One region of the Paenibacillus sp. FSL H3-0286 genome, then DNA from elsewhere that is predicted to be linked to it. Evidence: riboswitches for the same ligand, from Rfam matches in the RefSeq annotation. Region 1 holds a riboswitch; each other region holds the start of a gene.

Region 1 (10,179 bases):
CGGGGTGAACTGCTGGGCATGGCTGAAAAAGACAGTCTGTTCGGTGCTTGGACCGAGGTTTGGGTGAATGCTGCGGATGAAGAGGAGCTTGCGGAGTTATCGGCTGAGTTGCCAGGAGGCTTGTACTTCACCATGGATACACCGGGTGTAGCTTCTTTTATCATAGAACAATTTTCTGAAAACGAGAAACGCATTCATGACTTGGGCGTAAAGGTTATCAAGAGGCGCAGTTTGGAGCTGGACGAAATATTAAGTTTATGGACACAGGGTCATCGTCCTATTCTAATTGACCACAAGAGAGGGGACTAGAGAAATGGAAGCCTTAAAGCTGGAAAGTGTAGTTAAGCAATATGGAGAAAAAACCGCAGTAAACGGAATTAACCTAACCGTAGGTAAAGGGGAAATTTACGGATTACTGGGGGCGAACGGCGCGGGGAAAACAACCACGATGCGTATGGTACTCGGCCTAATCTACCCTGATGAGGGCAAGATTTTGTATAACGGGAAACCTTTCAACAGTGAACTGCAGCAACTTATGGGTTATCTGCCCGAAGAACGTGGACTATATCCTAAGGTGAAGATCAGTGATCAAATCGTTTACTTGGCCCGCCTGCGTGGGATGTCAGCTAGTGATGCAGATAAGAGCTTGCGCTATTGGCTGGATCGATTCGAGGTTCCGGATTATTACAATAAAAAAATAGAAGAGCTCTCCAAAGGAAATCAGCAAAAAATGGGCTTTATCGCCGCTGTCGTTCATAAGCCGCAGATTCTGATTCTAGATGAAGCTTTCAGCGGGCTGGATCCAGTAAACGTGGAGCTGCTGAAAGATACGGTCAAAGAATTACGTGATTCGGGAACAAGTATCCTCTTCTCTACGCACCGGATGGAGCATGTGGAAGAGCTATGCCGTAACATTACGATTCTCGATCGATCCAATACGGTCGTTCAAGGGGATATCCGCACGATCAAGAATGGCTACCCGCGGGAAGAAGTATTGCTGCGTACAGCTAATGAGGTAAAAGGTTTGGAGTCCATCGCAGGTGTTACAGCAGTGAAACGGCTGGAGCGTGGGTATCTGTTATCGATCAGTGAGATCGGTGCAGCACAGCGTATTTTACAGCAGGCGATAGCACAGGGTGAAGTGGAGCATTTTGAAATCAAGGAACCTACGTTAAACCAAATCTTTATCAGAGCGGTGGGTGAATCTAATGAATAAGATGGGGACAATTATCGGCTTTACCTTTAAAAATAAAGTTAGAACGAAATCATTTATGATTACTACTTTGATTCTAGTATTATTGCTCAGCATAGGGATGAATCTTCCCTATATCATCGATCAGTTTAAGGGTGATTCGGCCAAAAGTGAAGTTACTCAAATTGCTGTGATTGCTGAAGAGGGAAATCAGGTTGCAGAATTGTTGAAGGCTTATACTGCGCCAGAAGGCATGCCACAGGCTAAGATAGTACAATATGCTTCTGCGGATGATGCCGAGTTAAAGAAAGCATTAGATGAAGAGACAGTAGAAGGTTATGTTACTTTTGCGGAACCTATTGGTGAAGGGCTTCCACCCGTTACTTATCATAGTAATGATGGAGAACTAAACGGAGATGTGCAAGTTTATCTTCAAAATGCACTTCAGCAAGCAAACACACAATATATCGTTGGTGACAAGCTGACCTCTGAACAGATTGCTGCAATGTCAACACCAGTGCAGATTACTACACAACAGCTTAACGCAGGCGGTGGCAGTGAAAGCTCTCAGGAGGACACTCCGGCCATTAACTACATTATCGTATATGCCATGCTTATGTTGTTCTTTATGTCCATTATGATGACAGGCAACATGATTGCCGCTGAGATAACTTCTGAGAAAAGCTCGCGGATTATGGAGATTCTGATTACAAGTGCCTCACCTTTAGCGCAAATGTTCGGTAAAGTTATCGGTGTTTTCCTAGTAGGAATATTGCAAATTGGGATCTTTGTCGCAGCGATCGTCGTCAATTTGACGCTCCCGCATAATGCGACTGTATTGGCTGATTTTGATCTCGATTTAGGCCAGCTCAATATTAACTTGCTGCTCTATGGATTTGTCTTGTACGTATTAGGTTACTTCCTCTATGCCTTGATGTATGCGGCTGTAGGTTCGATTGTCAGCCGTACGGAGGATCTCGGTCAGGCGGTAATGCCAATCATGATGTTAGGCTTCGTAGCGTTCTATGTTCCACTGTTCAGTATCTCCAATGCAGATACTCTAGTGGTTAAGATAGCGAGTTATGTGCCTTTCACCTCACCATTAACGATGCTGCTCCGAATTGGTGTCGGCGAGGTGGCGATCTGGCAAGTCATTGTATCGCTGCTGATCCTGCTTGTGACTACCTTCATCTTCGGATGGCTGGCAGCCAAGATCTATCGTACCGGCGTACTGATGTACGGCAAACGCCCAAGTATTAAAGAAATCAGAAAAGCAATGAAAGCTTACAAGATCTAAGAAGACCTCATATAACTTTTAAGGAGTGCTAATGATGTCTACAAGCGAACAATATAACATTATGCTTTTAATGAGTTCTGTATCGCTGGCTACGGTTAGTAGAATGCTTCCGGATGGCTCCACTTTTATGGATTTCGTTCAAGGCGTATTGACTGGTGTTGCTATAGTGGGGATGTTGGCAGGATTGTGGATGTACGGTAAGGCGCGTAAGAGTAAAGTGTAATAGTAGGAACTGAATTTTCGGGGGTATCCTAACAGCCATTTATGGTTGTTGGGATATCCCCGTTTTTGAGTTGGCAATCTCTTTGTATACGAGCTGATATAGCTAACGGACCCAGCAGCACTTAAATGCAACAATCATCGAGATTTAGCAAGATATCGGACACTATAGTCGCTATTGGCATGAAAAATGGTGAATTAGTAGCTCTTTTAACCAAATAGTTGCACTGGAGTCCGATACTATGCTCAAAAGGCGATAAACGTGCAAGTAACGTCATCTGGGTCCGTAAGCCTTGTCTTGGTGGAAGATGATTAGGGCTTGCTTTAAGACGATCCAAGACGCTCATCGCTCGAGATTTTTACTGGAGTCCGAACGCCGGCCATATTTGTGGAAAAGCTTCAATTAAAGGCTCCTGAGTCCGTTAGATGCTTCATGCGCTCAAAGATCGTTTGAATTCTAGTCAGAGACTAAATTATAGAAAGATTTGCGCTCGTTAGTACATCCGCTTGGGCGGTCATCTGCTCCCGTACAGCTCTAAGCTGTGCTTTCAATGCAGGAACACTTTTTTGCAGAATAATGCTTATTTGAGAAAGAGGCAGCTTTAAGCCGTACCACAATACCTTCACAAGCTGTTCCTCCCAAGGTAATGCCTTAGCCGATAGAAGCGAGCGCCGGGCAAAAGAATCAGCACACTGGCGAATACAAGTGCGGTAAGCGTGGATAGAGAATAACTGAGGATCGAATTCATCCTGACGATATATTTTATGAAGCTCTGTGAAGGTGCGTATAGTAACCTTGTCCGCCTCATTAGATTGTTCTAACAACATGGAACTAAGTACGTAGACTTCATTAGTATACTTTTGGACACACTCTGCAAATTTAGTACTGTAGGTGGACTCGGGAGGTAAGGGGTCAGGCATGGTGAAACACGATCCTTTCAGAATGAGAGATTTGCTTGAATCTATAATATAGAAAAGTAAGAGATTGATTTATTGATGAGATCAGCGGTGTCTGGTTCCGGGCAACTGTGTTTCTGCTGGGAGGTACTGGATAAAGCTTTGGAAGGTTTGTAGTAGAGCCGTTCACTTCTGGAATTGCTCCCCCCTGCTGCAACACTGTACAGACGCCCTTGCTGAATATGCCCTGCCAAGGATTTACCCTGGAGCTTGGCCTTTAAATCCTGCAAAGCACCCTGAACTAGCTCAAGCTTAACCTGCTCCCAATCTGAACCTTCGCGGCGGACCTTATCCAGCGCTTCCTCAAGACGGCAATGACAGATAGCCCGTAAAAAAGAACTCCATTTAATGAGATCGAAATTTTTGGTGTTGGCAGAGATCAGACAAGCCCCCCAGCTGCAACCTCCCTTACAGGTGAGTTTTAGAATACCATAACGGCAGCCTTCAGCCCCTTCCATTCCATAGTGGATAGGCTCGGGTTCATCCAATACAAATACTTCAATGCGGGATAGTCTGCGCTGGTCCATAGTAGGGTTCCTCCTTAGATTTCCAAAAGCTTTAAGTCTACATGATGAGTGACACTAGCCTTTTCTACACAAGCGAGCATTTCCATTTTATTCTCACAGACTGCGGTATGCTCTAGCCATAGTCGGAACTTCTCTTTCCGTATAACAGATAGATGTAAGGGAAAGGTGCTGCGGGATCTCAAGACATACCAACCGGCGCTTACATCTTTCCAAGGCTCCTTGAAGGCTGTAAACCACGGGAGTTTTTGGTGTGATGACCAATCCTGCTGCTGCTGTTGTTCTCGAATTTTTTTATATATCTCATATACAATCTTAGAGTCTAAACAGTCTTTACAAGAAGAAGGTGTGCTGAACTGGCGAAGGGCTTGGATCTGGTTCTGGCCAAATGCATAGCCTACAATGTACCTGTGATTATGTTCTTCGAACCACAAGGCCCCGAAACAAACGTAATTTAGACTTATCGGCTCAAGCAGCCCTTGATGTATCCCTAAATAATAGTGCTTCAAAACATTCACCCCATCCAGCGTGCTATCACCTAATAAGCTCAGGTAACGCAAAAACCGCAGCAAGAGGAGGACCTCTGCTGCGGTTTTGGATTACAGGCAGATATACCTGGGCCAAAGCGTGGCGGATCAAGGGTCTCTCTCTTTACGCTTACGAGGTTAGCTGTCGGATTCGGACGGTGAGAGTCGCCCTACCTATTGAGACTTATGCAGTCTCCTTTGGATTCACCCCAAGTAGGCCAGGTGGCCTGATGGTTCCCCCGTTCCCTGCGAATGCAGGAACTCAGCGTTGATTGTTTTTCATGAATTAGATTCAACCCGAATCATACTCTTTTCAAGATTTTCTGTAAAAAACGGAAAATGTTCTTTTAGAGCAATTTTAACCATATCCTGCCGACTACGACTGAAAAACGAGGTAAATAGGTATTTATGGCGTGTTATCGCGCCTCTTTCTCGCTCAGCCTCAGCTTCTTGCGTTTCTACCTATAATGGGAATTTGCAGTATTTTCGCTCTAAAAAGGTGAATAAAATCACATGGGTTATAGATAGCGATTAAACGCTCCAAACTCGAGTAAACAAGAGATATAGAGAGATTAGATATCAAGTAAGCGCTATCTAATGGGAAAATAGTTTTTAATTTGCATTATTTTGGCATCATTCAGGTTTTACAAGTCTTCGTGCATAAGAGTATGATTACTCCTGTTTCAACGACAATCGAATATTTGATCCGCTTAATTTCCGGTAAGGAAAGCGGGGGAACCAACAATCGGCAGCCGATGTGAGAGTCGGAAGCCGATTATGGGGTGAATCCTGTAGAGGGTGTGAGTGAGCTCGCATCTATACAGGTAGGGCGACTCTCACCGCCCGAATCCGACAGCTAACCTCGTAAGCGTATGGAGAGAGGATGAGTGCAATGTGACCGCTAGCGAGCCACAGAGGAGATCCTTTGTGGCTTTTTGCTGTGCTCTTAGAAGCAAAGCATTTATGGAGGCCTCCCCTAAGAGGTCGCTAAATTCATCATTAGCGGTATTTGTAAGGCAGCGTCTAATGACGTGACACAACCGAGCTTTAGGTTGTGCCCGAAAATGACGATAGGTCAACATCCTTTCGGAGATTTTCGTTGCCTCCTTGTTGTAAATGAGCAGGAGGAGAAAAAAAGATGACGGATCAGAATGAATATGTGCTTGTATGTGCGCCTACAAAGGCGGGAGAACATTTCATTAAACTTCTGAAGTTCAGGGGTATTAAGATGGCGGGATTAACCAACAATGTGGCTGAGAAAGCTTTACTTGAGGAGCTCGGGATTGAGCAGGTTATTCTAGTGGATACCCGCCATCAGAGCACTTGGTTTCGCCCATCGTTCCCGGTAGGCAGGGTATATCTGTTTGAGAGCAGCTTTCCGCTTTGCTGCCGCTATATTCAGATGTGCCGTACCTGGACGACACAGCCGATTTTTGTGATTACAAGTTCAATAAATCCTAGATTGGTCTATAAAAGACTTGGTGCGAGCTATGTAATCTATTCCCATAGTGGTGATGCTGATTTTCTAATCGATAGATCACCTCATCAAGGATAATGGAAGGAGTGCGGAAGATATGATGGATCTGTATATGGTGGCTTCGTTAGCTGTAATTTACGGGTTATTTTATGGCTTTATGCGCTGGTGCGCAGGTGTAGTTGAGGATACGGGGAGGGATAAGCTGTGATTCTAGTAATCGCTGTTACCCTACTGTTGTTTATATATCTGGTTTACGCGTTGATTCATCCTGAGAAATTTTAAGGAGGGGCATTCATGGGCATTTTGCAAATAGTCGTCGTAATTGTAATTCTCATCTTGCTGGTCAAGCCGATGGGAACGTATTTATATCATGTATTTTCTAACGAACCGAATCGTACGGATCGCTGGTTTGCAGGCACAGAGAAAGGTATTTATAAGCTGATCGGCCTGAAAAAACGGGACGGAATGTCCTGGAAGAAGTATGCACTCAGCTTTGTTTTAACTAATATCGTACTGGTTGCTTTCAGTTATATTTTTCTAAGATTACAGCGGGGATTGCCGCTGAACCCGAATGGAATTGCCGATATGGAACAGACGCTTTCATTCAATACGGTGATCAGCTTTATGACCAATACGAACCTGCAGCATTATAGCGGGGAGACGGGACTATCGTATTTTTCACAAATGGCAGTCATCACGATGATGATGTTCACGTCTGCAGCGAGCGGATTTTCTGTTGCGGTTGCTTTTGTCAGAGGGATTACAGGACAGAAATCAGTCGGGAACTTTTTCGAGGACTTCGTAAAAGCACATATTCGTGTATTCATTCCATTAGCTCTGCTAGTTTCATTGGTGCTGGTAGGATTGCATGTGCCACAAACGCTCAAGCCATCGCTTGAGGTCACTACACTCGAAGGGCAGACGCAACAAATCGCTATCGGTCCAGTCGCTTCTTTGGAATCAATTAAACACTTAGGTACGAATGGTGGCGGCTTCTTCGGAGCCAATTCAGCGCATCCTTTTGAGAACCCTAATCCACTTACGAACGTTCTGGAGATTCTCTCTATGTGGATGCTGCCAGCCTCTCTGCCATATATGTACGGATTGTTCGCTAAGAACAAACGTCAGGGCTGGGTGATTTTCACAGCAATGATGACCTTGTTCGTACTACTGCTGGGATTGAATTATTATGCGGAAACCAAAGGCAATCCAGCTATCAATGCGCTGGGGATCGAGTCTTCGCAAGGCAGCATGGAAGGTAAAGAGGTACGTTTTGGTATCCCGCAATCTTCGCTGTTCACTTCGGTAACAACGGCAGCTACGACAGGTAGTGTTAACAATATGCATGATACGCTGACACCGCTGGGTGGCATTACCCCTCTGGCCCTAATGATGCTCAACAACGTCTTCGGGGGAAAAGGTGTCGGACTAATCAATATGCTGATGTATGCCATCATGGGTGTCTTCTTATGTGGACTAATGGTTGGCAGAACACCAGAGTTTCTCGGGCGAAAGATAGAAGCCAAGGAGATGAAGCTAATTGCGATTGCTATCCTTGTGCATCCGTTCATTATCCTTGTACCAACAGCAGGTGCGTTCTTAACGGACTTGGGCAACGGTGCCATCACGAATCCCGGATTCCATGGACTTAGCCAAGTGTTATATGAATATGTCTCTTCTGCCGCGAACAATGGTTCAGGATTTGAAGGGCTTGCGGACAACACCACCTTTTGGAATGTTACAACCGGGATCGTAATGCTGCTTGGCCGTTATGTCTCTATAATCGCGATGCTGGCAGTTGCAGGCTCACTGATCCAGAAGAAGCCAGTTCCTGAGACGATTGGCACATTCCGCACAGACAATGGTCTGTTCACCGGAATTCTGATTGGTACCGTTGTAATTATCGGGGCTCTGACGTTTCTGCCAGTCATTGTGCTCGGCCCGATTGCAGAATATTTGACCTTACGGTAGGAAGAGGGAGAACAAGATGAGTACTGTAAAAAGAAAAAAGCTGCTGACGGGACCCATACTCCTAAGCGCTGTAAAGGATAGCTTTATTAAGCTTAACCCGGTGACGTTAATTAAAAATCCGGTCATGTTCGTAGTCGAAATCGGTACGATTATTGTATTGCTTATGGTACTGGCCCCCGGATATTTTAATGCAGAGAAATCGGTAGGCTTCAATATCACAGTGTTGTTCATTCTGCTATTCACAGTGCTGTTTGCCAACTTCGCTGAAGCGCTGGCTGAAGGCCGCGGGAAAGCCCAGGCGGATTCACTCAAGAAAACGAAACAGGATATCACAGCTAACAAACTCGTTGGAGGGTCTGTGAAGACCGTTTCTTCTTCCGAGCTTCGTAAAGGAGATATTGTCATCGTCAGTCAGGGAGAACTTATCCCTGGCGATGGTGAAGTAATTGAAGGGCTGGCCTCCGTAGATGAATCTGCAATTACAGGTGAATCTGCACCTGTTATTAAGGAAGCCGGCGGAGATTTTGGCTCAGTCACAGGCGGCACCCGGGTAGTCAGTGATGAGATTAAAGTCAAAATTACCAGTGATCCCGGTGAGTCATTCCTGGATCGGATGATCTCCCTCGTTGAAGGGGCGAAACGTCAAAAGACACCCAATGAAATTGCACTAAATACACTCTTGATCAGTCTGACGTTGATTTTCCTGATTGTAGTAGTGACCTTGCGGCCAATTGCGACTTATCTGGGCGTTGATCTAGATATTCCTGTTATGATCGCCTTGCTGGTCTGTCTGATCCCGACCACAATCGGGGGACTGCTCTCCGCTATCGGGATAGCAGGGATGGACCGCGTCACACAGTTTAATGTCCTTGCTATGTCAGGGAAGGCCGTTGAAGCTGCCGGCGACATTAATACAATGATTCTAGATAAGACAGGTACGATTACTTTCGGAAACCGGATGGCGAGTGATTTTGTGCCTGTTGGAGATGAAACGGAAGCTGAGCTTACGGCTTGGGCAGCTATTAGTTCGCTAAAGGATGAGACTCCGGAAGGACGTTCGGTTATTGAGCTGGCTAAGAAGCTGGAGCGCAGCTATGACAGCAAACTTGCTGAAGGCGGAGAGTTCGTAGAGTTTAAGGCTGAGACCCGGATGAGTGGTATAGATCTACTTGATGGACGATCTGTTCGTAAAGGGGCAGTCGATTCCGTGAAGAAATGGGTACAGTCGAAGGGCGGAGTCATTCCCGCGAACCTCGACAGTAATTCCGATGCTATCGCTCGGATGGGGGGGACCCCGCTTGCTGTTGCGGTAGACAACCGGATTTATGGACTTATTTACTTAAAGGATACGGTTAAGCCAGGGATGAAAGAGCGGTTTGATGAGCTGCGAAAAATGGGAATCAAGACTATCATGTGTACAGGGGACAATCCGCTGACCGCAGCTACTATTGCCCGTGAAGCAGGGGTAGATGATTTTATTGCAGAGAGTACACCTGAGGATAAAATAGCGGTTATCCGCCGTGAGCAGAACGAAGGCAAGCTGGTGGCAATGACTGGTGATGGTACGAATGACGCACCTGCCCTTGCCCAAGCTGATGTGGGCTTAGCGATGAACAGTGGGACTACAGCCGCTAAGGAAGCAGCAAACATGGTTGATCTGGACTCCGATCCCTCGAAGATCATTGAGGTTGTAGCTATTGGTAAACAGCTACTGATGACGCGGGGCGCGTTGACAACGTTCAGTATTGCGAATGATATCGCTAAATACTTCGCAATTATTCCGGCAATGTTCATGCTCGCTATTCCTGAAATGGAAGCCCTGAATGTCATGGGATTGGGTTCACCTAGCTCGGCAATTATATCTGCATTAATATTTAATGCGATTATTATTCCGCTGCTGATCCCATTGGCTATGAAAGGTGTCTCGTATAAAGCGATGAGTTCTACGAAGCTGCTGGGACGTAATATTTTTATCTATGGTTTAGGTGGAGTAGTCGTTCCTTTTGCGGGCATCA
Region 2 (10,179 bases), 1.9 Mb from region 1:
AAATAAGGGCGAGCTCTTCATCCGTATAAGAAGCTGCGAGCTTAACCATGGCGGTATGGAGCGGTTGGTACGTATTAATGACATCATCTTTATTCTCATATAATGGCACAATAATCACTTTACGGCGGTCATTCGGGTCATTTTGTCTGCGGACATAGCCATTTTTTTCTAGCCGGTCTATTAATGCCGTAACACTGCCTGTGGTCAGACCGGTTAATTTAGACAGTTCTCCAGCAGTGATAGGACCTTTCTCCCGTAGAATATCTATAGATAAGAAATCATTATTGTATAACCCGAGTGAGGCGGCTACATTTTGTTGGTACAATACCGTTCGGTTTCCCAAACTGCGCATAAGCAAGGTGAATTGTTCCTGCTCTGGTGTTGGTTGTTCGTGGCTTGACAAAAGATAACGCTCCTTTTAAAATAATTATATCTTGATAGTCAAGATATTAGATTATAAAGTTATTCGAAAATTTTGTGATTTATCAAATACATTCTATCGAAATTAGAAATGTTTTGCAAAATAATTGCAATCCAACAGCTTTGGGCAACCATATGGATAGAAGATATAACTACGAACCAGTGGGTTGAATTGAGAGGGGAATAGATGTGAAAGAGACTATTGTTATTAAAGGTGCAAGAGAGAATAATCTGAAAAATGTCTCGCTCACGATTCCTAAGTATAAGCTAGTTGTCCTGACAGGACCTTCGGGATCAGGGAAATCGACGTTAGCTATGGATACACTTCAGCGGGAATGCCAAAGACAGTATTTGGATTCCATGGGCATGACGTCAGATACGATCAGCAAACCAAAGGTGGAGTCTATTATTGGACTGTCTCCGTCCATTAGTGTTGGACAACATGTCACCAATCGTAATCCCCGTTCGACAGTTGGGACAGTCACCGACATCTATACGTTTGTCCGGTTTATCTTTTCCAGATTAGGCGAGCGGGTTTGCCCTTCCTGTAGTGGCAGCATTCCACCTTCTTTTGAAGCGAGGGGATTGCTGATCGAGGAAGACGAGGAAATGCATGGTCAAACGATGGGTTGTCCGCATTGCGGAGCTGAGCTTGAGAAGCTGGGCATGTCACACTTTTCTTTTAATAAGCCGGAGGGAGCTTGTGAAGCCTGCGGTGGTGTTGGATCTGTGGCAACTATAAATGAAGCGGCAGTGTTTAATCCAGAGCTTAGTATGCGTGAGGGTGGGGTGGCCTCGCTGAATGGTGTTCATCGTGATATACAGATGCGTATATTAGTGGCCGCTGGCAAGCATTTTGGTTTTGAGTTTGACCCAGATCAGCCCTTAAAAAATTACGGCGAAATTCAGCGCGACTTGTTATATTACGGAGTGGAAAGTGAGGCGTTTAAGCGCCATTTTCCCAATGTTAAGCCGATTCAAGGCACCAAATTTGAAGGCGTCATTCCTGGTTTGTGGCGGCGATACAAGGAGAAGGAAGGAGAAGCTGGTACACAGGAAAAAGACGGCGGATTTTTTCATGAGCAGCAATGCCCAGAATGCCTTGGCACTCGCCTAAAAAAAGAAGTTCGTCTCGTTCGGGTAGCTGGCGCATCGATTACGGAGGTATCGGATTGGCCATTAAGCGATGTTTACGAGTGGACGAAAGGCTTGGAGGCGGCTTTGCCCGCCGAGGGACTTCATCTGCTTGAACCCATCCTTCACGATATGCCTACCCGACTAAAACGGATTATCGATGTTGGTCTTGGTTATCTTTCCATGAACCGTCAGACGGTCTCCCTCTCTGGTGGAGAGGCACAGCGGCTGCGCCTTGCCTCATTGCTGGGGTCAGGTCTGACTGGAGTGTTATACATTCTAGATGAACCGACGACCGGGCTTCATCCGCGGGATACTGTTGGCCTCATTCGTGTGCTTCAGGAGCTGCGCGATTTGGGTAATACGGTGCTCGTTATCGAGCATGATATTGAGATGATGCGCGCTGCCGATCATATTATTGATATGGGTCCGGGTGCTGGTCTGGACGGAGGGCAAGTTGTTGGCGAGGGCAGCATTGAGGATTTGATGGCAAGCGAGACTTCTGTTACGGGAGCCTATCTTAGAGAAGAGCGTAATAAGACTGCTGCATACGTTCGCCGGAAAGGTGACGGAAAACAAATCACCATCCGACAGGCACAGTACCGGAATATTGATATCCCGGAGGTTTCATTTCCTCTAGATTGTCTAGTTTCTGTAACTGGGGTTTCGGGTTCAGGCAAGTCGACACTAGTCTTTGATATTCTTGCGCAAGGCAGTGCGAAAGAACATGAGCAAATAGGCTGTGCTGAGATTGCGGGCTTAGATCAGGTTGGAAATATAGTGATCTTTGACCAATCGCCCATGGGTAGAATGTTGCGTTCTAATGTAGCGACATATACAGATGTATTCACACATCTGCGCCAGCTGTTTGCTGCATTGCCAGAGGCGAAAAAAAGAAAACTGACCTCCAAGCATTTTTCCTTCAACACACCGGGTGGACGTTGCGAAACCTGTCAGGGTCTTGGGGTGCTGACTGTAGACATGAATTTCTTACCCGATCTGGAGGTTAAATGCCACGCATGCAAGGGGAGAAGATTTACGGATGAGGTTCTCCAGGTGAAATATGATGGATATTCCATCTCGGATCTGCTGGACATGTCCGTACAGGAAAGCTTGCCGATTCTTAAGTCGGAAGCCAAAATGGCGGGGATTATCGAGACATTGTGTGAGGTGGGTCTCGGTTACCTTAAATGGGGACAATCTGTCAAAACCTTATCCGGTGGTGAAGGGCAACGGATTAGACTGGCTAAAGAGCTGAGCAAACCTTCCAAAAACCATACGCTCTATCTGCTTGACGAACCAACAACAGGCCTTCATCCGTCAGACATCAAGCAGCTCCATACCTTATTGAGCAAATTGGTTGATACGGGAAATACTGTCGTAGTTGTGGAGCACAGCTTAGAGCTGATTCGGGAGTCCGACTGGGTGCTTGATATTGGCCCTGAAGGTGGCGTTGTGGGCGGTAAGCTTGTAGCTGAAGGTACACCGGAGCAGGTTGCTGAAGTGCGGGAATCCTACACAGGGATGTTCCTGAAACGGATTCTGGCTGAAGGGCTGTAACTTAATAAAAGAGGTGCCCAAAGCCATGAAAATGGCTGGGGCACCTCTCTTTTTTTGAACTTAAACCAAACCTCTGCTCTCAACTCTAAACTTTGCCTGAACGTCTGAACCAATCTCATTCACGCGTACTTAGCACTTTGGGTATAACAGATGATCATGAGTCAATGGTGTTTGATCCGCAGATGATTAGGATACGGTAGCATCAGACAGCGAAAGACTATGCTTCGGCGGTATCGGACTCAGCAGACCAGCGAATGATCATTCTTCGGCGTGTCGGACTCAGGAGTCCAGCGAATGATCATTCTTCGGCGTATCGGACTCAGCAGACCTTATAAGCAGGAAAATCCGCCAATTGGAGTATTATCGGACCGCATAGCTCCTAATGGCGGAAAAATCACCGTATAAGAGCCTGATTCTAAGAAATAGCTGCGCTGGAGTCCGATGAGTTACTGAAAAGGCGATAAATTAGTAAATAGCGTCATTGGAGTCCGAAAGCCTCAGCAGGAGATCATGGTAGCAGTAGCAGTAGCAGTAGCAGTAGCAGTAGCAGTAGCAGTAGCAGTAGCAGTAGCAGTAGCAGTAGCAGTAGCAGTAACAGTAGCAGTAGCAGTAGTAGCGGTAGCAGTAGACCCAGCGAATGATCATTCTTCGGCGTATCGGACTCAGCAGACCTTATAAGCAAGAAAATCCGCCATTTGGAGTATTATCGGACCGCATAGCTCCTAATGGCGGAAAAATCACCGTATAAGAGCCCCTTTCTAAGGAATAGCTGCGCTGGAGTCCGATAAGTTGGTGAAAAGGCGATAAATTAGTAAATAGCGTCATTGGAGTCCGAAAGCCTCAGCAGGAGATCATGGTAGCAGTAGCAGTAGCAGTAGCAGTAGCAGTAGCAGTAGTGGTAGCGGTAGCAGTAGACCCAGCGAATGACCATACTTCGGCGGTATCGGACTCAGCAGATCAGCGAATGATCATTCTTCGGCGTATTGGACTCAGAAGTCCAGCGAATGATCATTCTTCGGCGTATCGGACTCAGCAGACCTTATAAGCAGGAAAATCCGCCATTTGGAGTATTATCGGACCGCATAGCTCCTAATGGCGGAAAAATCACCGTATAAGAGCCTGTTTCTAAGAAATAGCTGCGCTGGTGTCCGATGAGTTGCTGAAAAGGGGATAAATTAGTAAATAGCGTCATTGGAGTCCGAAAGCCTCAGCAGGAGATCGTGCATCTAGCGCAGCTTAATAATCTAGCAGACGTCCATTATCATGCCATTGCCCGTACATTTTATTTTCTTTAGTGTTTGCAATGAATTTGTCTAATTTACTCTTAAATAAATCTGGCTGATGTTTATTGCTTTGGATCGTGTCGATCCGAACTCTTTTATAAAGGGCTGGAAAGGCTGTGAAATTCTCATATACTTGACTGTCCTCTTTTAGCCTTTGCTCTATAATCTTATCTACTATAAAAGAATCAGGGTTCATATCAGGAAGTACCCGTTTTCCTTCAGCACTCATTAACCCCAGCTTTTCGAGGCGGCGGACACGCTCTTTATTCAATTCAGTCCAAGAGCTTTTGTTGCTTCGGGGAGAGAGTCTTTGCGCCAGCTCCGTTTCCGAAATTTTCTTTTTCACTCCATCGATCCATCCAAAACACAAACATTCCTCAACTACGTCCAAATATAGCAACGTTTCTGGGTTTGGCGTCATACTAACGAGTACCCAACAAGATTTTTCAGTCTTAGAATTCTCCTGCAGCCAAACTCTTAAATCTTCTCTCGTTTTTACTGTAATTAGATTTTTAATCTCCATAATTAAAATACAATTTCCTTTCTAGGTATGGAGTGGAGCGTCTTGCCCATCCGAGATTAATTTGCTTCCGCAGGAACCTGATACCAAAAAAGAGCATAGTCATTCATGGTGGAAGCATGGCCTAACTGCCGTAACATAGTAGATACATTGCCTCTATGATAAGTCCCGTGATTGGCGACTTGCAACACAATTTCTGATAGGCGTGTTTGGCGGATTCCGGCGAATGGATTGTCAAGCAGAATGGTTTGCTCCAAATCGGATTGGTTGTGTAACCATGCTTTGTATTGTTCTGATAGCTGGGCAAAGATATTTACGTATTCATCCACAGAATCTAGAATGCTCAAATTTAGCGGGATACTTTGTTGAAAAGCCTCTGGCATGGCAGTGCCTGTTAATACAAGATACCACATCGTATCAACCGCATAGATATGGCTAAGGGCATGAGCGATGGTGGGAAATGAGCTGTTCACTTCTTGACTTAGCACAGAAGGCGGGAGTTCCTTGATTCTCCCCAGGATAGTTTGGTTTGCCCATGTGTGGTATTTAAACATTTCTACTGGATAATTTGTCATTCGTACATTCTCCTTTTGAATGGTCATGGATTTGTTTTTTGTTACTGTAGTTAATATAAAAGAAGAAGTATGACATCAGACTGTCATACTTCTTCATAAAGTTTGAGTGTGTTTTGAAGCTGCTCTTTTAAAATACCTCGCAATGCAGGGGGTTCGAGGACTTCGGCGCCGCTGCCAAAACTCAGCAGAATGGACCAAAGCCAACGTGCTTCCAATGGCTTATACACAGGAATTCGCATCGTCATGCTTTTATCGGAATGAAATTCCTTGTCGACTTGATGAAACTGATCCAAAGCTTCTGCCAAAGCCTCAGGGCCTACCCGGATCACTATTTCCTCCACCTGATCTGCCCCGTTTGAACAGCCAGCCTCTTTGGGTAACTCATGTTGCGAATGAAAGGTATCCTGCGTCAGGAACAAATTCAGCATCCGGGAAAGTCGGAACTCCCGATAGTCCTGCCGTGTCCGGCAATAACCATAGATGTACCAGTTGCTATATTTAAAATGAAGCTTTACTGGTTCCATTTCACGGGTTGTACGTTCATTTTTTACACTGATGTAATCAAAACGGACAACATTTCGTTCCGATATAGCCGCACGTAAAAGAGGAAGTGCGTCAGGATCCGTACGCCGGGTTTCAAGATCCACCGCGAGACTAGAGGTCTGTGGCTCCGTTCCAATCGTTTGCAGCCGTTCAATGGTTCCTTGCGTATGCTCATCTTCAAACACGGAAGAAAGACTGTTAAGTACAGTAATCAGAGAAGTGACATCATACGAACGGAGCAGGCTTTTATCCATTTTATATCCGTCCATGATGCCATATCCACCTTTAGTACCCTGATACGATACGACCGGGATGCCAGCGGCACAAATCACATCGATATCCCTATAGATTGTTCGCTGGGAAACCTGAAACTCTTCAGCCAGCTTGGAGGCAGATAAAACTTCGTGGTTCAATAGCTTGTAGATCATAGAAATCAATCGTTCCAATTTCATGTGTGCATTCCCACCCATTAGTCCATTTCGTGTTACAGCGTGATTATATCATAGATTTTTTCGGGCTAATTTTGGGAGGGAGGAGTTTTGTTGTTGGCGATGAAGAAATATCCTATGACAGAGTCGATTAAATCTATTTACAGATTAAATCCGCAGGCTCGCCTGATAAATCATTAACAGAAATAATAGCATCGTTTTTTTTCACAGGTGGGGTCCAATATTGCTCATTCCCAGGCAGGTCATCGAACCATTCGGCGTCCTTTGGACAATCTAGAATCATAAATTTTCCGTATTCCTGATCTCTGGATTGATGGTATTTGAGATAGGCTTTTCCGTTATCAATGGCGAGAATTTCTATTTTTCCTGAGGTGTGGCTCATGGATAAGCGTACTCTTTTGCCAAGTCCTGAGGTTCTGGCTTTGGCTTCTTCTACAATTTGATAGACTTGCTCGAGCGGTAATACGAAATCTCGGTTTCCGGCTACGGGCCGGTTCACAAAGAAGTAGTAGGGTGTAACGCCAGCCCATGAAAGCCGGTCCAGTAGTTCCCCTAAAATAACGGGATCATCGTTGATGCCTTTGAGGATGGGGGTCTGATTTACGACAATTGCCCCTGCGTTGTGGAGAGCTTTAAATGCTTTTTTGGCTTCAGGTGTGATTTCACGAGGATGATTGATGTGCGCCATAACATAGATTCGTTTGTCTTCGGTAGAGTAAGTACGAATCAGCTCCAGCAGCTCTTCGTCTTCAGAGATCCGCATCGGATTAAATACGGGAATTTTGGAACCCAGTCTAATAATCTTAACATGCTCAATGCTTCTTAGATTTTCAATAATGGATCTTAGCTTCGGTGTGGAGAGAATTAAACTGTCCCCGCCCGTAAGAAGTACGTTGTTAATCTCCGGATTATTTGCGATATACTCCAAGCCCGGAGAGACATCAGCCATCGCCTCTTTCACGTCATTTCGGAACAGACGCTTACGGAAACAGTAGCGGCAATAAGCCCCGCAGACCTCGGATACAATCAGTAGTGCAGTGGTTCTATACTTGTGCTGACAACCAGGTACCACATAATTCGTGTCCTCATCGGAGGCGTCCCAGCGCCCATACTCCAGCAGTTCACCTTCGTTAGGAATAACCAGCTTACGGATGGGATCATTTGGATCATCCCAGTTAATTAAAGACAGATAGTAGTCATTTACACGAAAAACAAATTTGTCCGTAATTTCTTTCAGATTCTCTTTTTCCAGCTCAGACAACATAGCTATTTTGTTAATATCCGTGAAGTACTTTACCTTTTGCACGTACATCTCTCCTTTGTCTCGTAGTGTGAGAAATGAGGGAGCCTTAGTGTCAAAGGCCAATCTACTGCCAGCAGGGTCCAAAAAAGCACAAAAAGAGACCCTTAGCAAGGGTCTCTGGTTATGTAAATAACATGAAAAGCAGACCCATCCACTGCTGACGAGGTTAGCTGACGGACTCGGGTAAGATGGTACCCTACATTCTAATGCTCAATGATTCGCCCCAATTAACTGGTTCCCCCGCTTTTCAACTGTAAAAGTTGGAAATTAAGCGTAGATAAAGTATACCCTATCAAGTTTTGAAAAGTCAAAAGAGAATCCTAGATTCACTTTCAATTGCTAGCGCTACTTCCGCCGAGTAGTTTAGGCAACAGCGTTAGCAGCTTCTCCCGGGTTAACGCATCACTAGAGTTCCATTTGCTTCCGTCGAGCAGATAAACATGTCCTTGACGTACTGCCGGGAGATTGTTCCAAAGTGAACTGTCTAGTAATCGTTCCATCGCAGCTCGCGAGTCTTTGCGTTCCGGAATGAGCATGAAGATATGATCTCCGGCGTAGGCAGGCAGTCGTGTTGGATCAACTTCGGCGAACCCTAACTCTTCGTCCAATATGGCCTGGATCTCTTCGGTCGGTTGTAATCCACATGGGGCATAAAGCGCAGTGGAGAATCCGGACATTCCCATAGCATACAGATGATCTCCATGATCATAGACCAAAGCAGAGGCGGTTTCTCCAACTTGGAGGGTTGTCGTGTAAAGCTGCTGCCACATGGCAGCGTTTTTGATTGTGAATGACTCCAGCCATGCTTCGGCTTCGCGCTGTTTACCTAGCCAACTGCCTAGTGTCCGCATTCGTTTGTCGAGAGATGCAAATGAATCAAAGGTGAGTGTCGGAGCGATACCAGAAACTGCTCTGTAGGCTCTTTCATCACTATTTGCCAAAATGATCAAATCTGGGTTTAGGGAAGCGGTCAACTGCGGGTCCAGTGGAAACCCGACGTTGGCGAGCTTCTTAAGCCGATGTTTATAGACGCTGTTCCGGGCGAACGCTTCATCTCCACCGATAGGCTTTACGCCTAACGCGAGAAGGTCGCCAAGTGTTTCGCCATGATAGACAATACGTTTCGCTCGCTCTGGAATCTCCACCTCATGACCCGTCCAATCCTTGACGGTAAGCTTACGACCTTTCTGATGTGCATATTGTCCGGGTGTAACTCCGGTTTTTTGCCGAAAGCGGCGGCTGAAATAGTATTCGTCCGAGAAGCCGACCAGTCTGGCGATTTCCCGCAGTGGTTCAGTCGATTCCTGCAGGAATCGTTTGGAATGATTAATGCGCAGATCCGTCAGGTATTCAAGCGGCTTTTTACCCGTAAGCTGCTGAAAAATCGGTGTATATTGCCAGATTGATATTCCCGCCAGTTCAGCTAACTGCTTCACGGTGATACTCTCTGTATAATGCTCCTGAATGAATGTTATGGTCTTTTCTACGGATTCCGTAGGACTTGGCAGGTGTTTGGAAGGGTAATTATGCTCAAAAAGTAGCAGCAGCAATTCTTGGAATTTTAATTGTCGCTTGAATTGTTGTACATCATCGGTGTTATTCCTGTTCATGAGCAGGTCTTCGACTAGTCGGATTACCTTGGTGAACGGGTGCACAATTAACTCCCGTCTGCCGGAAAGCAGCTCTCCAGAATATCGTTTAGGATGCTCGGTTGTATAGATTGCTGTAAAGGTGATGAGGTAATAATACAACGTCAGCTCCTGGTTGTTCGTACTATAGGAGATTCCAGGAGATAGTAGATAACATTTATCCGTACTTAGTATCACGCTTTGATCATCGAGGTTCAATTGTCCGTTCCCTCCAGTAAATATGAGAAGGGTATAGTCCTGGGTTGTACGCGTTATAGAGCTTGAATCGGCAGCTTGAATCATCAGTTTGGCCTCGTTTAGCTGAAATAGCAGAGAGTGGAGTGGGGGGCAGGACGATGATGTATGCAGCATGGGTTCAGCCTCCGTTCATTTGGTGAGAATGATTATCAATGAATTCATTGTATATAAAAAAAAGAAGCATATCAACAGCTGTTGACATGCTTCTTGCAGTTTTTTATCAGCCTTGTGTTAAACTCTTCATCACAGAAGGTTATTTCATATTCAATAGCTGTGGAATTTCGCCAAGCAGCCATTCTCTTGTTGTCGCATCACTTGAAGTCTTCATGATGTCTTGTGTATAGACATATCCGTTCTTGACGGCAGGAAGGCTCTTCCAGATAGGGCTCTTTAATAGATTCTCTGTGGATTGTTTTGCTTCTTCTGCCACTGGAGTCAAGAGGAATATCCGGTCTCCGGCATATTCTTTCAGGACTTCCATGGATACTTCCTGGAACCCTTTACCT
Region 3 (10,179 bases), 490 kb from region 1:
ACGCTGCCGTACCCACCAAGATAATAACGTAAGCAGCAGGTGTGGCCAAAGCATGAAGTGGAGCGTGCTTGAGGATCATGCCCCAGATTACAGCAACCAAACCAAAAATTAAACCAATTATTGTTGAAATTTCCATTTTGCACCTCGTCCGTGAGATTTAAGATGTGTTCCGACAATGCCGCGTATATCATCCTTGAAACAGCGGCAGGGCACTCTGTGCGAAACCGAATTAACGTATATTCTTATTTATCGACATCATTCGGTTTTTTGTGAAGTCATTTTTTCGGCTATAATGGATAAGGTAAGTAATTATTCATCTGTGAAGAAAACGGAGTGATATACGTGGGTGTAAAGCATGGTAGAGATTACGGTGAAATTCTAACAGATTTGACCGAAGCCGTCGGACGAATTTCCGATGGATATTTATTTTTTGAGATGGATCCGGACGAGTGGCAGGAACTACCCCAAGAATCAAAGCTGGAGGTATGGGAAGCATTGGCTGAGGATCTTTTCTTCGCGCTGGGTAATGAACCTATGATTGAAGTGGGGAGCGGCGTAATTATTTACGATAAGGACACGCATCGCATTAATATTTTAGTTGGCGAAGAGGATTTGGCTTCAGTGGTTTTGATTTAGGCAGAGGAGACGTCTGGACGTAATTTGCCCGTAGTTAGTAGCCCGTGTTAAAATTGATAAAGCCGAGTTATAATCGCTGGGATTTGTGAATACATTAAATCGAAAATATCGCCTTTATCCTGGCACATCCCTTGGACCTCAGAAGCTAAGGGATGTTTTGTTTAACGCCTAAGTCATGTAAAGGGAACTGCGCACTTTACTGCAATTTTTTGTAAGGGAGGAAACGAATTGTTATTTACGGAAGAGGAACTGCGTGAGGAGATCACCAAGCTGGAGGGATGGAAGCTGGATAATAATGTTATGGTGCGAAAATATATGTTCAGCCAATATATGAAGGGCATTGCGTTCGTTGATGAAGTAGCCACGATTTCAGAAGCCTTCGATCATCATCCACATATTACGATTGATTATAAAACTGTTACCCTGCGACTTGAATCTAATGAAGAAGATGGGATTACGGCTCTAGATCTTCGAGCGGCGCATGAATTTAATGAAGCCTTTGAAAAAAATCATTAGTTTAGCCAAAATCATAAAATAAACGCCCGTGCATAGATAGTCACCTATCTCATACACGGGCGTTTTTAGTTGCTTGATGGGTTACTTTTTCTCTGAGAGCCAGAGTGCGACGTTGGCGATCTCTTCAGGGGCTAGCTTCTCCTTAAAGGAAGGCATTTGACCACGTCCTTTGGTGACGATGCTGTAGATTTCCTCAGCGTCATGCTGGCCGCCTTCATTCTGAAGACTTGGTCCAACTCCACCTTGAAGCTGATCGCCGTGACAGGTGATACAGCTGGCTTTCACGGTTGCTTCTGCCTTTGCTGCGTCCAGTTGAACTACCGGCATCGTGGGCTTATTTTCTTCCGCTACCTCTTCTTTACCCGGAAGTGTAAACATGAGTACTACCGCAAAGGCACAGGCGGCAAAAAACAAACCGCTCATGATCCATTTCTGCATCCCAATTCGTCCCTTCTATGTAAGCTGCTCCCTACATTATAGCTTATGGTGAAGCGTTATCATAGGGTTTGTGACAAAAAAATGAACGAGAATACAATCATTCTTATGAAATATCTGGTATTTAATATCATTTGTCATAGACCATGCAATAAAAAGGTTTGTCTCCTGTAGGTGTGCGGCGTTCATACGTATCTGTAATCGTAAATCCACATTTTTGATAAGTTCGAATGGCGCGTTGGTTCCAGGTCAGGACTTCTAGATCTATCTCTCGATCAGGATAACGACTCAAGGCTGTCTGGACGATGGCATCTACGAATAGTTTGCCTAAACCATGGCCGCATAGATCGGGGCGCATCCCAACTCCTAAACGGACGACTCCTTCCATCGGGAACAACTGTGCGAATCCGCACAAAACCTCTTGTTCATTTAATATGGAGATATATTGTTCCTCCCGGAGCTGCGGATCACCAAACTCGATGCCAAGAGCCTGCATCTGCTCCCACGGCATCCAGCCATAAATATTATATGGGGGCGTATAGCTCCACTTACAAATAGCTTCTCCGTGAATTGCCTCCATAGGAACAACATGAAAAGTTACCGAGGGATTTATCATAAAGTCAACGATCTCCTTTCACGAGGACATTGCTATATTACTAATTATATACAAAATGGGGGAGGTTCGACTCAGAAACTTTATATGAGAGGAATGTTTTACAAATTATGAGAGGGGTAAATAAGTAATAAGACAAAAAAACAAGCTCTCCTCCAAGAGTTACCTTGGAAAAGAGCCTATGTACGTTACTTATTGCACATCATCATTGTCTTCCGATTCAGCAGCAACCGATTGATAAGCGTCTGTGCTCATAATGCGCTTGGCACCAACGTAGCGTTTCACGTAGTAGCTATCACTCAGAGAGCTAATCGTAACACCGCGTGAGGTAGAAGCGTGTGCGAACTTACCTTCACCGACATAAATGCCGACATGGGAGACACCTTTGCCACTTGTATTGAAGAATACAAGATCTCCGGCTCTTATATCATCACGGGAGATTGCTGTGCCCATTTGATATTGGGAACCTGATTGGTGTGGAAGGTTAATGCCAATCTTATCAAACACATACATTGTAAATCCGGAGCAATCAAATCCGTTAGTGGATATACCGCCGGATACGTATTTAGTACCGATGGCCTTGTCAATCACTTTATCCATTTTGGAATCTGCGAAAGCGCTTCCTGCTCCGATGGTGAGGATGATGGAAAAGCTTAGTACTGCTGCTGCTAACTTCTTCTTCAAAAGTGTATACCCCTTCCAAATGCCTACGAGGTTAGCTTAAGGGTTCGGTTGAAGGTCCCCTATGACCCCTCTATATAATGGAGGTCAATTCACCCAAAGTTGGTTCCCCCGTTTTCCTAATAGTTAGGAAACTCGGCTCATACTGTTGATTAGGATTAGCTTGTAATCAATACATGACAAAACCTTTGTAAATAACAACTTAATGATTACAAAAATGTTACTAAAATCTCACTGCGCTAATTGTAACAAACAGAAAGCCGCTTGGCAATCGTTTTTAACATATTAATGCAGAAAAATTGGCATTTTTACGGTAGAAAGGCATATGTAAGCGTTAATAATGACCTAATTTTTAATATAATTGCAATTTTTATCAAATAAACATGTTTCAATTGGGCTCTATTAGTGTAAAAATATATTATGGAAAAAAGAAAAACCCGAATTTGATTACGGGAATAATCAGATTCAGGTTCATATAGTTGTAATTATGAGGTTATAGTTGTGAGGAAGGTTTCAATCGAAGGCTACAGCTTGATAAGCTGAAGTACTCATTACTCTTTTAGCGCCAACATAACGATTGGCCCAGTAGGCCTGACTGAGTGAAGTGATGGTCACTCCACGCGAAGAGGACGATTGTGCGAATTTTCCGTTTCCAACATAAATGCCGACATGGGATACTCCATTGCCAAGTGTGTTAAAGAACACTAGATCACCAGAACGCAGATTGCTTTTGGATACAGCAGTTCCAACGCTATATTGAGCTTTTGATGTACGAGGTAAAGTAAGACCCACATTCTTGAATACATATTTTGTAAATCCAGAGCAATCAAATCCGGCAGTGCTTGTACCTCCGGTTTTATAGGCAACTCCAATAGTCTTTGAGATTACAGTGTCCATCTTAGAGTCGGCAAAGGCGCTTCCTCCACCAATAGATAATGCCATTACAAGTCCTAGCGCCGCAGCGACGCATTTTTTTCTTAAATTATGTCTTTTCAAAAGATGTACTCCTTCCAAGGCCTGCGAGGTTAGCTTAAGGGTTCGGTAGAAGATTCCCTATGATCCCTGTAAAGCGAGATCAATTCACCCAAAATATGGTTCCCCCACTTCCCGGTGCAAAGGAATTAGGCGTGTTAAGCACCAAGAGAATGACGTTTCGACAGTTACACTTACGATAAATACATTTAGTTATGTAGGAATCGTTTCAATTGATTACAAAATTGTTACTAATAGCACAGGACTTATTGTAACAGAGCTTTTATGATTTTGCAAATACTCTTAAGTTATCCGTAATGAGAAAAAGTCCCAGCTCCTGAATACAGGAATTGGGACCTTTTTATTATGTCAAATAAGGTTAATTTATTGTGGAAATGCTTTGCTACACCATAGATGATATTGTGCAGAGATTCCCCACATTTTTAAGAGCGTAGAAGGTAGTGGTGAGATTTGCCGTATTATAAGTGCCGGCAGGCCGGGACAGAACAGACCCGTCAGTCCGCACACTAGCAGTAAGAGCAAGCCTCCCGCACCAAGTACAATGGAAACACCTATAGCAGGAATCAGTGACCGCAAGCAGATGAACAGTGAGGAGAACATTCCTGTACCGCCGGTGTAACCAAACTGCATATATAGAAGAAACAGGTGCACGATAAAAATATATATAAGCCATGCCAATACGTATGGTACTAAATGAAGTAACAAAGTGTAGTTAAACAAAGAGGATAAGAACAGCCCGTACATTTTTGGAGCAAGCCAGTAAAGCGGCAGCAGGGTCAGCACCCATTCGATTAGGCTAAAGACTAAGACAGGTAGTCCATAGATCTTCATGCCGGGGAAAAAGAACAGCCCGCGCTCGCCCTTTCGCTCCTGGTGCAGCTCATGCAGCAATCCTGCCCTTATGAAAGGAGAAAGCAGAAGTCGCAAGACAACAAGTCCTAGAAGCATCCATAACCAAGTGCGTATCGCAGGGTCAGTATTCAAGCTGAACTGTCCCTCGATATAATACAACAGTCTGCCCATACCGCTGCCGCCGGCGTCTTTATCTGGATAGCGCAGTAGAATTGGAATAATAGCAGATCGGATGAAACCATACATAAAGTAGCCCCAGAGCAGTCGGTAGATGAAGAGCAGAATTAAAATATAAAATTGCTCCTTCATGCTTTGCCAGCCGCGGGTTATCGATGTTCTCACAATCATTCACCTCACCAGACAAGAGTTCCGAGCACGGTTTCAAGTAGTTTAGTTACACTTAACGTCCAGCGAGAGAGCGTCTTGGGCTCTATTTCCGCCAGCCTAAAGTTGTTTAAATGTTTGCTCTCCAATAAGATGGAATGCTCAGGGTCAATCTCAGCAGAGAGAAGAGGCTTATCGCTTAACAATTGAAACGTAGTCTCTGCTCCTTCACCGTTCCAGACCCGCTGCACCGAAGAGCTGTCGGCGAATGTGAATTTCACAGGAACATCAACGTAATGGGTCCCTTTGTTTGAAATCTTCACTAATGATTCGTAGCTTTGAGCATCGCCGCTGTTATTTTTTTTAAAAGTAATCGTATCTACTGAGAAGTCAGGCGCACCATCACCATAAATGTAATCATTGAAATATGCCTGCCATGATTTTTTGGTTACCTTCTCAACGACTTTCTGAAAATCTGACGTAGCGGGATGCTGGAAACGGAACTTACGAGCGTAGGAGGACATGATGCTGTTCATTGCTTTGGTACCTACCTGGCGTTCGATATCTTTAAGTACAAGCTTGCCGCGGATATAAACATTTCGGCTATAGGAATCCGCCCCTGCATATTTCCACGTTTCCAGATTTAACGGCTCAGGTATAGTCACCAGGCTGGCCTGTAAAGGCAAATTAGACTTGATACCGTATTCTTGTTCCATAAGTCTGTCTTCGGCATAGGAAGTAAAGCTTTCATCCAGCCAGGCCTCCTCGAATTCATTGCTGGCTACCATACCGTAGAAGTATTGATGGCCGATCTCATGAATGACGGTTCTTTCAAGTGAGGTATCTGGAGAAGAATCCGCGGCCCCAAAGGCTGTAATAAGGGTAGGATATTCCATTCCTCCCGCGCCGTTTCCCTCCTTAGGTGGGACGATTATAGACAGCGTAGAGTAGGGATAAGGGCCATACCATTTGCTGAAGTAGGTCAGGGCAGCCTTGGCAGCTTGAAGGTAACGCTCTTGTAAGTCTTTGTGCAGTGGGTCGAGATACACCTTAATTCGTACTCCAGGCACTTCCGGCGTAGAGAAAGCTTCCTCTGCTACTGTAAAATCAGGGGATGCAGCCCAAGCGAAGTCGTGGACATCATCGGCGTAGAACTGATATATTTTTTGATCTTGTTTGAGCTTGGCATTTTTTACAGGAAATCCGGTCGCAGCCACCGTATAGTTGGAAGGAACGGCAATCGTTACATTAAAGATGCCAAAATCACTGTAAAACTCAGAGGTCCCGTGATACTGATGCAGGTCCCAGCCTTCTTCTTTAACTCCGCGTGTGCCCTTAGGCTCGTATACACTAAGCTTAGGGAACCATTGCCCAGCCATAACGAAGTTACCTGAAGCACCCATGCGAGCAAAGATTTTGGGCAGCTGGACTTCATACTGAAGCTTAAGTGTTACACTTTCCCCACCATTAACAGGCTGAGGAAGATGTACCTTTAGAAGCGTCTTATCGTTGATATTGCCGTCATCAGGTTGAACATATTGCACTCTTTGCATTAGCGAAGTTCCCTCTGTCGTGCGCAGATCGGTCAGCGTCATATTTCCGAAGCCGTTCTCAGGCATGCTGTCGCCTCTGAGCGTCCCCCCGGATTCCTTCATAAAGGTGGTATCTGATGAGGCAAATGCATTTGGATACATGTGAAAATATAAATCACTTACTGGCTTTACTCCGGGGTGTGTCCAGGTTACTGTCTCAGAAGCTTTTAAGGTTTCTGTGTCAGGAACAAGCTGGACATCAATGTGATACTCGACTACCCGCTGGCTTAAAGCCTCCTCTGCCGGGACAGGCGCGCTCTCAGGCAATACCTGCTGTGGTACGGCTGCAGGCGCTGTGCCGCTGGAGGACTTGGCCTCTTTTGAAGCAAAGCTAGTAACAGAAGCTGTTGAGCTATCCCCTGAAAAGGCCCATATTCCTCCTCCCAGCAGCGCGAGGATGGCCAGGGTCGCAAAGATGATGTACTTTAATGACAGTGACTTCATAGTGTGATTCCTCCCGTGACAAGCATCTACGGGATGTATATGTTTGCAATCGCCGCATTATTAGCTAAAATTAAATTATTCGTAAGAGGAAGGGTGTGCACTCGTGGACAACATACAACCGGAGGGCAAGAAACAGATTGCCTTAAATATTGTGAACGCTAAAAGTAAACATAAAGGCTTTGGAGCAGGCTCTATAGATCTCAACAACGTTTCACCTGTCATTATTGATGGTGATGTGGCGGTTATTGATATCGGTGCCATGCATGCCAAGAGCAAGGTGGAAAAAGGAATTAAATTTTCCATGAATCGTGAAGATGTACCGAATGGAAGACAGGTTTGGGTGGTATGGGTAGCGGTAGACCGTACATTGGAAGCTCAATTTTATGGTGGAATCACAGCCTGTGAAATGTGGATTGATACAGAAGCGCGCCGCGGATGGAAAATTCTTGCCGAGCATGTCAATAAGCTGGATGCAGCTCTTAAACGCAAGATCGATGTGGCAGGGCTTGGAGCCATTGAGAAGTCGGCGCTCAAATCCCTTCTGATCTCTCATAATGAAGCATGGTGGAATGCATCCTCAGATGAGCTTAAAGCTGCACTGACTGAATAGTATAGGAGCCTCCAGAAGGGTTATCCGATATAAAAAAAGCTTCGACCTCCGGAAATAGGAGCGTCGAAGCTTTTTTAATTTATGATTTGCTTGTGCTGCTAAGCTTGCGTTTGAGCTGACTCACTCTGGCTTGGCTAATCCCGAGGATTTCTGCAAGTTCTTTTTGGTTGGCATAGGGATGATCTTCAATAGCTTGTTCCAGACGTTGGCACATTTCCTCTGTCTTCGACTTTCGGATGCTGGTGTTGTGCTCTGGTGCCTCAACAACAAAATCCTCACGTGACTCTGGCAATTGAGACATGCGTTCAGGATCGACAATTTCTTTTAGACAGCTGCTACAAATAAACTGCTCTTTATAGTAGGTGACATGGTCGTGGCTTCTGCAAAATGTACACTCTGTCGAGGTGTACTTCCTAAGGACGATGATTTTTTCGTCTAAAACAAAAAATTCGATAGGATCACCAATGTCGATATTACGCGTCATACGGATTTCTGCGGGAACCACAATTCTCCCAAGACTGTCTAAACTCCGGATCATGCCTGTATCCTTCATCCCATGTCCCTCATTTACATCATTATATTTTGGTTTCTAATAACTATTATAGCAGTAATTGTGAGTTAAGAGAATGGGGTAAGCATAATAAATAAAACGGTTACATCCCTTATGCGACAAGTGATATTTGAATTTAGAAATCCTGTTGTTACTACAATATATGACTTATAAAAAAAGAAAAACCCCTTCAATATAAATGAAGAGGCTAATTCAACCACCAGCGTTTAATGTTCTTCCATAGGGAACGATTCTCTTCAGCAGGATCTACCTTGCTTTGTGTGTCATCGACAGCAGGAGCGGCCCCAGTTCCATGCAATTCGCAGTATTCGGTGGGCTCAGTTCCACTAATAAAGGTTTCCAGTTCTTTGTCGGGACATGCTGCTGTAGCAAGTTTACCGGATTGCGGATTGACGTATACGCTGACCACTCCATCTGGAATGGGGAATATTTTTGGAGGGACATTTTCAAGCGCTTTTTCAGTAAATTGGGCGAAAATGGGAGCTGCACGCCGTCCGTCGGTAGTTGCGATGTCGCGCCCCTTGTCGTATCCAACCCAGACTGCCGTGGATAGCTCCGGGGTGAAACCTACCATCCAGCCATCTGTATCCGTAGTACCAGTCTTGCCGGCTACCGGACGTTTGATTATGGAAGCCACACGATTGCCCGTCCCCCCAGTCTCGAATACCCCCTCCATTAAACGAGTCAGTACATAGGCAGCTGAAGGTTCTACGACGGTTACTCCTTTGGGTTGAGGTGCTTCATACAGGACTATGCCATTTGAATCGGTTATTTTTAGAATGGCTGTGGTCGGCATTTTCTGACCGCTGTTTCCAATTACAGCAAAAGCCGCAGCCATTTCAAGCGGACTGATCGGTGAAGTGCCTAGTGCCAGCGAAGGTACGCTTTGAAGTGGACTGTCAATGCCCATTTTCGCAGCCATTTCGCTCACTTTATCCGCGCCGATCTTCATAATTGTATTAACAGCATAGATATTGTCCGATGCTGCGATAGCTTGCCGCATATTAATTTCACCCAGATACTTATCCCCAAAGTTTCGGGGCTGATACGTTTTGCGGTTGTTATCATAATGAAACATCGTTGGCTGACTATTGAAGACCGAAAGTCCTGTCATCTCTTTGGAAGAGAGTGCGGCCAAATACATAATCGGCTTAAAGGAAGAACCCGGCTGGCGTGTGGTGGCCAAAGCATGATTGTACTGGTTGGTACGATAATTTTTTCCGCCGACCATTGCTTTGATGTAACCGGTGCGAGGATCGATGGATACAAGCGCAGTCTCCAGATCACTAGTTTGATCCATCTCTGTGTCAACGGCATTTTCTGCGGCATGCTGCATGTCAGGGTCAAGGGTGGTATAGACATTTAGTCCGCCTTGCTCCAGCTCATCATTACTGATGTGGAGCGATTCTATAGCCAAATTGCGGATATAATCCCGGAAATAAGGCGCAGCTACAAGCGTATCCTTTTGTCCTTGCGGCTTGAAGTTTAAGTTCTCTTGGACAGCTTGTCCGGCTTCTTCCTGAGTGATATTACCTAAATTCGCCATGACGGTCAGGATGATTCTCTGGCGCTTTTTAGCATTGTCCATGTGGTTGTATGGTGAATAATAGGTAGGTCCCTTTGGAATTCCAGCCAGCATGGTACTCTCTGCCAGGTCTAAATTAGCTGCAGATTTACCAAAATACATCCGTGAGGCTGCTTCAATGCCGTAAGCACCGTGGCCATAATAGATATTATTTAAATACATGTTCAGGATTTCATCTTTGCTGTATTTCATCTCCAGCTGCATCGTATAGACAGCTTCTTTAGCCTTGCGCGTCCACGTTTTTTCATGGGATAGGTAGAGGTTACGTGCGAGCTGTTGAGTTAGCGTACTAGCACCCTGCGACCGGTTCCCCTCTTCCAGATTGAC

Evidence for each region. A riboswitch is a leader RNA that binds a small molecule or an ion and turns the genes downstream of it on or off. The one in region 1 is predicted to bind cyclic di-AMP.
Region 2: it holds a riboswitch for cyclic di-AMP, as region 1 does, so the genes downstream of both, MHB37_RS10795 (KamA family radical SAM protein) here and MHB37_RS02660 (hypothetical protein) in region 1, are expected to answer to the same signal.
Region 3: it holds a riboswitch for cyclic di-AMP, as region 1 does, so the genes downstream of both, MHB37_RS00540 (C40 family peptidase) here and MHB37_RS02660 (hypothetical protein) in region 1, are expected to answer to the same signal.

The regions. Positions count from the first base shown of each region.
Region 1 is NZ_CP150285.1:598,296-608,474, forward strand. Features, by position in the region: gene MHB37_RS02630 (ATP-binding cassette domain-containing protein) at 1-309, shown strand, start outside; gene MHB37_RS02635 (ABC transporter ATP-binding protein) at 314-1,216, shown strand; gene MHB37_RS02640 (ABC transporter permease) at 1,209-2,489, shown strand; gene MHB37_RS02645 (hypothetical protein) at 2,521-2,712, shown strand; gene MHB37_RS02650 (hypothetical protein) at 3,177-3,629, opposite strand; gene MHB37_RS02655 (hypothetical protein) at 3,671-4,192, opposite strand; gene MHB37_RS02660 (hypothetical protein) at 4,207-4,761, opposite strand; cyclic di-AMP (ydaO/yuaA leader) riboswitch at 4,830-4,994, opposite strand; cyclic di-AMP (ydaO/yuaA leader) riboswitch at 5,414-5,603, shown strand; gene MHB37_RS02665 (hypothetical protein) at 5,855-6,271, shown strand; gene kdpF (K(+)-transporting ATPase subunit F) at 6,398-6,475, shown strand; gene kdpA (potassium-transporting ATPase subunit KdpA) at 6,488-8,164, shown strand; gene kdpB (potassium-transporting ATPase subunit KdpB) at 8,181-10,179, shown strand, end outside.
Region 2 is NZ_CP150285.1:2,513,181-2,523,359, forward strand. Features, by position in the region: gene MHB37_RS10760 (MarR family transcriptional regulator) at 1-352, opposite strand, end outside; gene uvrA (excinuclease ABC subunit UvrA) at 610-3,114, shown strand; gene MHB37_RS10770 (hypothetical protein) at 3,625-3,792, shown strand; gene MHB37_RS10775 (hypothetical protein) at 3,968-4,159, shown strand; gene MHB37_RS10780 (YdeI family protein) at 4,351-4,920, opposite strand; gene MHB37_RS10785 (DinB family protein) at 4,977-5,492, opposite strand; gene MHB37_RS10790 (helix-turn-helix transcriptional regulator) at 5,576-6,487, opposite strand; gene MHB37_RS10795 (KamA family radical SAM protein) at 6,621-7,796, opposite strand; cyclic di-AMP (ydaO/yuaA leader) riboswitch at 7,930-8,071, opposite strand; gene MHB37_RS10800 (helix-turn-helix domain-containing protein) at 8,120-9,787, opposite strand; gene MHB37_RS10805 (ABC transporter substrate-binding protein) at 9,927-10,179, opposite strand, start outside.
Region 3 is NZ_CP150285.1:111,022-121,200, forward strand. Features, by position in the region: gene motA (flagellar motor stator protein MotA) at 1-136, opposite strand, end outside; gene MHB37_RS00520 (hypothetical protein) at 343-636, shown strand; gene MHB37_RS00525 (4a-hydroxytetrahydrobiopterin dehydratase) at 865-1,152, shown strand; gene MHB37_RS00530 (cytochrome c) at 1,234-1,590, opposite strand; gene MHB37_RS00535 (GNAT family N-acetyltransferase) at 1,718-2,203, opposite strand; gene MHB37_RS00540 (C40 family peptidase) at 2,393-2,884, opposite strand; cyclic di-AMP (ydaO/yuaA leader) riboswitch at 2,890-3,032, opposite strand; gene MHB37_RS00545 (C40 family peptidase) at 3,395-3,823, opposite strand; cyclic di-AMP (ydaO/yuaA leader) riboswitch at 3,881-4,019, opposite strand; gene MHB37_RS00550 (hypothetical protein) at 4,238-5,068, opposite strand; gene MHB37_RS00555 (M1 family metallopeptidase) at 5,080-7,086, opposite strand; gene MHB37_RS00560 (YwhD family protein) at 7,190-7,696, shown strand; gene MHB37_RS00565 (AbrB/MazE/SpoVT family DNA-binding domain-containing protein) at 7,776-8,249, opposite strand; gene MHB37_RS00570 (transglycosylase domain-containing protein) at 8,455-10,179, opposite strand, start outside.